Regions from separate parts of the Ancylobacter sp. G4_0304 genome, predicted to be linked through region 2. Evidence: riboswitches for the same ligand, from Rfam matches in the RefSeq annotation. Region 2 holds a riboswitch; the other holds the start of a gene.
What was found. Region 2 has a riboswitch for thiamine pyrophosphate ahead of thiO (glycine oxidase ThiO). Riboswitches for the same ligand answer to the same signal wherever they lie in the genome.
Positions count from the first base shown of each region.

Region 1: another riboswitch for thiamine pyrophosphate. It lies ahead of thiD (bifunctional hydroxymethylpyrimidine kinase/phosphomethylpyrimidine kinase); the one in region 2 lies ahead of thiO (glycine oxidase ThiO).

Region 1 is NZ_JAZDRM010000008.1:18,438-22,241, reverse strand. It holds gene VRZ77_RS06335 (c-type cytochrome) at 1-252, shown strand, start outside; gene VRZ77_RS06330 (cytochrome b/b6 domain-containing protein) at 297-998, shown strand; gene VRZ77_RS06325 (DMT family transporter) at 1,059-1,985, shown strand; gene VRZ77_RS06320 (Lrp/AsnC ligand binding domain-containing protein) at 1,991-2,227, opposite strand; TPP riboswitch at 2,360-2,463, shown strand; gene thiD (bifunctional hydroxymethylpyrimidine kinase/phosphomethylpyrimidine kinase) at 2,533-3,342, shown strand; gene VRZ77_RS06310 (MFS transporter) at 3,421-3,804, shown strand, end outside.
Region 2 is NZ_JAZDRM010000013.1:30,624-34,427, forward strand. It holds gene VRZ77_RS09460 (phosphatase PAP2 family protein) at 1-114, opposite strand, end outside; gene VRZ77_RS09465 (MHYT domain-containing protein) at 387-2,681, shown strand; TPP riboswitch at 2,785-2,909, shown strand; gene thiO (glycine oxidase ThiO) at 2,967-3,804, shown strand, end outside.

The DNA of each region.
Region 1 (3,804 bases), on a different contig from region 2:
GCGCTCGACGTTTATGTGAAGAATGCCGCGACGTTACCAACCCTGTTCCCCGAGGGCTCGCAGGCTGGTAGCGACGCGCTGCCGGCGGTGTGGGAGAAGAACGCTGAGTTCAAGGCGCTGTTCACCAAATTCGCGGCCGACGCCAAGGCGGCGCGCGCGGCGATCACCGATGAGGCGAGCTTCAAGGCGAACTTCCCGGCCGTGGTGCGCTCCTGCGGCGGCTGCCATGACACGTTCCGCGCCAAAAGCTGATCGCGCCATAAGCTGCGGCATCGAAAGCTGACGGGTTTTCCGACATGTCCTCCACTCCCGCGACCCAGGCGAGCGTTCTCGCCTGGGATCTGCCGACCCGCCTCTCCAAATGGATGCTGGCCGCCCTGGTCGGACTCGCCTTCGCGACCAAATATTACGGCGACGAGACGCTGGTCTGGCACATGCGAAACGGCCTCGCGATCCTCGTCGTGCTGGTCTTCCGCCTGCTCTGGGGGGTGGTCGGCGGCAGCACGGCGCGCTTCGCGGGCTTCCTGCGCGGGCCGGGGGCAGCGATGTCCTATATCGGGTCGCTGCTGCGCGGGAGGCCGCAGCATTATCTCGGTCACAATCCGGTCGGCGGCTGGATGGTGATGGCGCTGCTCGCCGTGGTGGGCGCGCAGGCGCTCACCGGCCTGTTCACCACCGATGACATCATGGTCGACGGGCCGATGGCGCTTGCCGTGGACCCGGATATCGTGTCGCGGGCCTCCGCCCTGCACGGCCAGATTTTCGAAATCCTGCTCTGGCTAGTCGGGCTGCATGTCGCGGCGAACCTCGCCTATTCGCTGTTCGGCAGTGATAATTTGATCCTCGCCATGCTGAGCGGGCGCAAGCGGCCCATGGCGTTCGTCGACCGCGCGCCGGCGACGCCGGGCTCTGTGTTGCTCGCGCTGGCGTGCCTTGCGGCCGCAGCGGGCGTCGTTTTCGGCGGCATCTGGCTCGCGGGCGGCGACCCGTTTCCATGAGCCGTCACGTTACGCGTCAGGACTCTTGCTGAGACTCGCCCATCGTGCTCCAAGGCGGCCATGAACGCGGCAAAAGGCATTGCGCTGCAGATCGGCGCAACCTTCCTCTTCACCATCATGGCAGCGCTGGTGCGCATCGTGTCGGGAACGGTCCCGACCGGCGAGGTGGTGTTCGCGCGCTCCTTCTTCGCGCTGTTCCCGCTGCTGGCGCTGCTCGCCTGGCGCCATGAGATCAGCGCGGCGGTGCGCACCGCCAATCCGGTGGGCCATATCGTGCGCGGGACCATCGGCGTCACCGCCATGGGGCTGAGCTTTGCCGCGCTGGCGCGTATTCCGCTCGCCGACGCCACCGCCATCGGTTTCACCGCGCCGCTGATCACGGTGGCACTTGCCGCGATGCTCCTGCACGAGAAGGTGATGCTTTATCGCTGGGCGGCGGTCGCCGTCGGGCTCGGCGGCGTGGTGATTATGCTGTGGCCGCACATGGGCGAGGGTTTCGACACGGTGGAGAGCGTGATCGGCGCAAGCTGCGCGCTGCTCGGTGCCTTCTTCACCGCCGGCGCCATGGTGCAGGTGCGCCGGCTGACCGCGACCGAAACCACTGCGGCGATCGTGTTCTATTTTCAGGCGCTGGCGGCGGTGGCGGGGCTGGCGACGGCGGCCTGGGGCTGGCGCCTGCCGAGCCTGTTCGAGGCGGGGCTGCTGGTCACCATCGGTGTGGTGGGCGGCATCGCGCAGATCCTGCTCACCGAGAGCTATCGCTATGCGCCGGCCTCCGTGGTCGCACCCTTCGCCTATTCGGCGATGCTGTGGTCGCTGCTGCTCGGCTTTTTCCTGTTCGCGGAAGTCCCGCCGCTTCTGGTGCTGCTCGGCGCGCTGATCGTGATCGGCGCCGGCCTCTATGTGCTGTGGCAGGATCGCCGGAAGGCCGAGGCGCTGGCACGGGCAATGGCCGATTCCACCACCCCTTCCGGCCCCTCGGTCTGACCGGTTCAGAATGCCTTGAAGGTGATGAGCGTGCGCGTGTCCTGGATGCCGGGCACGGAATGCACCTTCTGGTTCACGAAATGGCCGATATCCGTGCCTTCCGTGACATAGAACTTCACGAGAAGGTCGAACTCCCCGGCGGTGGAATAGATTTCCGAGGCGATTTCGGCATCGGCGATGGCGTTGGCCACCTCATAGGAGCGGCCGAGCTGGCATTTGATCTGCACGAAGAAGGGGACCATTTCGGAATTCCGGGCCGGTTCAGGTGCGCCAAAGGAACAGAAGCCGGGCGCGGGCGCAACCCCTCGGTGCCAGCCTCCGCCCGGGCGCCTTGCAAGGGCCGGCAGCTTCGCCTATGCGTCGGTCAACGATCGCGTTGGGGTGCCCGCAAGGGCTGAGAGGCCGGCGTCGGCGGCAGAGGCCGCAGGCGCGCAGCCAACCCACGAACCTGATCCGGGTCATGCCGGCGGAGGAAACGGATCGCGCGCCGCGGGGCCTTGCCGCGCCCGGTCCGCACCCGGCCTTCCCGGTCAAGGGAGAGCGCCTGATGAACGCCAAGACGTCTATCGCGGTGACCATTGCGGGCTCGGATTCCGGCGGCGGCGCCGGCATTCAGGCCGACCTCAAGACCTTTTCGGCGCTCGGGGTTTACGGCGCGAGCGTCATCACCGCGCTCACCGCGCAGAACACGCTCGGCGTCACCGGGATCCACGACGTGCCGCCGGCCTTCATCGGCGCGCAGATCGACGCCGTGTTCTCCGATCTCAAGGTCGACGCGGTGAAGATCGGCATGCTCTCGCGCCCCGAGGCGATCGAGGCGGTGGCGGCGGGACTGGACCGACACGGGCTCACGACGGTGGTGCTCGATCCGGTGATGGTCGCGGCGTCTGGCGCGCGGCTGCTGGTGCCCGAAGCGGTGGAATCGCTGCGATCCTCCCTGCTGCCGCGCGCGCTGGTGATCACGCCAAACCTGCCGGAAGCCGCCGCGCTGCTCGACGACGAGACCGCCACCACGCTGCCCGCGATGCGCCGGCAGGCGGAGCGCCTGATCGCCATGGGGCCGAACGCGGTGCTGATCAAGGGCGGGCACGGCGAGGGGCCGGAGAGCATCGACGTGCTGCTCGACGCGGAGGGCGTGCTGGAGCTTTCCGCCCCGCGTCTTGCCACCCGCAACACCCATGGCACCGGCTGCACCCTGTCCTCGGCCATTGCGGCGGGGCTCGCCAAGGGATTGCCGCTGCGGGCGGCGGTGGAGGCGGCCAAGGCGTATCTTTCCGCCGCCATCGGCGCCGCCGACCGGCTGGAGATCGGGAGCGGCCACGGGCCGGTGCATCACTTCCACGCCTGGTGGGGGTGAGGCGGGCGATGGCGCGCCTCGCAACGTACCCGGCTTCCTGATATCGAGGCGCGGTCTTTTTCTCCCGAGCCCCGCATCGTGCCCGTCCTCGCCCCGCGTCACGCCATTGCCGCCGTTTATGTCGGCCTGTTCTTCGGCATCGGCGTCTACATGCCGTTCTTCCCGGTGTGGCTGCAGGCGCGCGGTTTCGATGCTTCATGGATCGCCTTCGCGCTCGCCGTGCCGATGGCGGCGCGGCTGTTCACCATGCCGCTTGGCGGACTGATCGCGGACCGAAGCGGGCGGCCGCGCGCGACGCTCATGCTCTACGCGCTGGCGACCGCGCTGTGCTTTGCCGGCGTGGCGCTGGCGCCGAGCACGGCGACCATGCTGATCGCGCTGGCGCTCGCCACCTGCTTCTGGCAGCCGAGCCTGCCGGTGATCGACGCCTATGCGGTGTCGCGGCGCAAACTCGGGCAGCTG
Region 2 (3,804 bases):
CACCTCGTCGGCGAGCAGTGCGAACCCCAAAAGGCCCGCGGCGATGGCAATGAGCGCGTAGAGCACCCCGAGCTCGGCGAAAAAGCGCGGGCGGGGCGAAGGCGGGGTCGGCATGGCGTCTTCCTCGTACATTCCCTTGAGCGAGGGGAACCAAATCGGGGCATGCGGTGTTCCCGCTGGACCAATGCAACAGGAGGAAGGCATGCTTAGAGGTGGTCTGCTATGGCTTATCGGCATTCCGCTGCCGATCATCATCGTGCTGTGGCTGATGGGGTACCTGTAATTCGAATTTCTCCTGCCGTCGGCACTATGAAGGTGCCGGCGGTATGTACCAGTTTGGCGCACGGTAGGGGGAGCCGGTCGCCGGGGGCTCGAATATCGTGACGATGCACGTCGTCGGCAGCCATGATGTCGCGCTGGTCGCCCTGTCGATCCTGATCGCGATTGCCGCTTCCTATACCGCGCTCGATCTTGCGGCACGCATTCGGCCGGCGGCGCCTGCCACGCAGCGCGGCTGGCTGGCGGCGGGAGCCTTGGTGCTGGGCGGCGGCATCTGGTCGATGCATTTCATCGCGATGCTGGCGCTGCAGGGCGGCGTGGCGATCTCCTACGATCCGCTGCTGACGTTGTTGTCCTTCCTGATCGCGCTGGCCGCGACCGGTGCGGCCTTTCTCGTGGCCAGCCGGCCGGCGACCACGCGGCGGCTGGTGCTCCTGAGCGGCGTATTCATGGGGCTCGGCATCGTCGGCATGCACTACACCGGCATGAGTGCGATGCGCCTCGCCGGGCACCTCGAATATGACTACCTGTTCGTCGGCGGCGCCATCATCATCGCCATCGGCGCATCGATCGCCGCGCTGTGGCTGGCGTTCCGCCGCTATTCGGTGATTCAGCGTGTCATCGCGGCCATCGCGCTCGGGATCGGCATCGCCAGCATGCACTATGTCGCCATGATGGGCGTCAGCTTCGTGACCTCGGACGAAGCGATGTCGAGGCATCAGGCCGCCGGGATCGGCGTTTCCTATCTCGCGGTGCTGGTGACTGGCACCAGCTTCATCATTTTCGTCGCTGCCATCCTCGCCGCCATGTACGACCGCCGCTTCGTGCTGCTGGCCGAGCGCGAGGCCGCCATGTGGCGCGAGGACGAGGAGCGCTACCGCACGCTTTATCGCCGCACGCCGCTGCCGCTGCATTCGCTCGGCCCCGATGGGCGGATCGAGCAGGTGAGCGACAAGTGGCTCGACATGCTCGGCTATCAGCGCAACGAGGTCATCGGCCGCCCGCTCACCGACTTCATGACGCCGGAATCCGCCCGCCAGCGCAACGAGGAACACTGGCCGCGCCTCGTGGGCACCGGCGAGCTGCGCGAGGCCGAGTACAAGCTCATCACCAAGGACGGCCGCCAACTGGACTGCGTGCTCTCCGCCGTCGCCGAGCGCGACGCGGAAGGGCGCCTGACCAAGACGCTGTGCGGCCTCATTGACATCTCCGAGCGTCGGCAGGCCGAGGAGGCGCTGCGCCAGGCGCAGAAGCTGGAAGCGGTCGGCCAGCTCACCGGCGGCATCGCCCACGACTTCAACAATCTGCTGGCGGTGATCCTCGGCAATCTGGAACTCGCCAACAAGCGCGCGCCGGACGATCCGCGCCTGCGCCTCCTGCTGGGCAACACCATGCAGGCGGCGCAACGCGGCGCGGCGCTCACCCAGCGCATGCTCGCCTTCGCCCGCCGGCAGGACCTAAAGCCGCAGCCGGTCGACGTGCCCGAGCTGGTGCTCGGCATGGCGGAGCTGATGCGCCGTTCCATCGGCCCGAGCGTGAAGATCGAAACCCGGTTCCCGCTCGGCCTGCCGCGCGCGCGGGTCGACGCCAACCAGCTCGAACTGTCGCTGCTCAACCTCGCGGTGAACGCGCGCGACGCCATGCCCAATGGCGGCTCGATCGTGATCGCGGCGCGCGAGGAGGACATCGACGCCGCCCGCGCCGCGTTGGAGCCCGAGGGGCTGCCGGCCGGTCGCTATTTCTGCCTCACCGTTACCGATGACGGCATCGGCATGGACGAGGAAACGCTCTCGCACGCCACCGAGCCATTCTTCACCACCAAGGGCGTGGGCAAAGGCACCGGGCTCGGGCTCGCCATGGTCCACGGCCTCGCCGCGCAATCCGGCGGACGCCTGGTGCTGACCAGCCGCAAGGGCGAGGGGACGACGGCGGCGATCTACCTGCCGATTGCCGACGAGACCGCGAAGCCGCTTGTCGCGCCGCCGCCGGAGCACGTGGTGGTGGATTCCAGCGGCGCCCGCATCCTCGTGGTCGACGACGATCCGCTGGTGCTCTCGGCCACGGTGGCGATGCTGGAGGACCTGTCCTATGTCGTGACCGAGGCGTCCTCGGCGCAGCAGGCACTGAACCTGCTGGACGGCGGGGCGACGTTCGACGTGGTGCTGACCGACCAGGCGATGCCGGGCATGACCGGCGTTCAGCTCTACCTTGCCATCCGCAAACGCTGGCCGGAGCTGCCGGTCATCCTCGGCACCGGCTATGCCGAACTGCCCCCGGAAGCGGGGGCCGATCTCAAGCGGCTCGGCAAGCCGTTCAGCCGGGATGCGCTGGAACAGGCGATCTCCGTCGCCACCCGCGGCACCAACGAGAACGTGGTGCGCATGTCGACGCGCCAGGCCTAGCCGGTAGGGCCTCTGGCCGGGTTCCGGCGCGCGGCGCCGGGCCGGGAGGTGTTGCGAATATTCCCGGCACTCCCGTGACATCGGCCGTTCGAATGATTATATCAGACCCGTCCAGGGGAGCCTCGTCAGGAGGCTGAGAGGCCATCGGCGCGCGGGTTATGCGCGGCATGGCGACCCTTTGAACCTGATCCAGCTCGGACTGGCGGAGGGAGGGAGTGCATGACCCCGCATAACGATATCCATGGCGAAACGGCGACGGATGCGGCGCGCGCGACCGGCAACGCGATGCGGGTGCGCATCGTCGGCGCTGGCGTGGCGGGGTTGACCTGCGCCCACGCCTTCGCCCGGCGCGGCGCACGGGTGACGCTGGTGGACCGCAATGCGGGTTCCGGGCGCGGCTGCTCATGGTATGCGGGCGGCATGCTCGCGCCATGGTGCGAGCGCGAGAGCGCGGAGCCGATCATCGTCGAGCTGGGGCTGGAATCGCAGGACTATTGGCGCGAAGCGGTGCCGGACGTGCCGAACGAGGGCAGCCTCGTGCTGGCGCAGCCGCGCGACCTGCCCGACCTGCGGCGCTTCGCCCGCCGCACCGATCATTATGAATGGCTCGACGGCACCGCCATCGCCGCGCTGGAGCCCGATCTCGACGGGCGCTTCGACCAGGGCCTGTTCTTCGCCAGCGAATCGCATCTGGAACCGCGCAAGGCGCTCGCCGCGCTCACCCGTCGGCTGACCGACGAGTTCGGCGTCGAGATGAGATTCGAGGCGGAAGGTTTCACGCCGGAGGCGGACGACGCCGATATCGTGGTCGACTGCCGGGGCCTTTCCGCCCGCGACGAGCTCACTGACCTGCGCGGCGTGAAGGGCGAGATGCTGGTGCTCTATTCCACCGAGGTGTCGCTCAAGCGCCCGGTGCGCATGCTGCACCCGCGCATCCCGGTCTATATCGTGCCGCGCGGCGACGGGCATTTCATGATCGGCGCCACCTCGATCGAGAATGACGAGCGCGGCCGCGTCACCGGGCGCTCCATGCTGGAGCTGCTCGGGGCGGTCTACGCGCTGCACCCGGCCTTTGGCGAAGCGGAAATCGTGGAGATCGGCGCGGATGTCCGCCCGGCCTTCC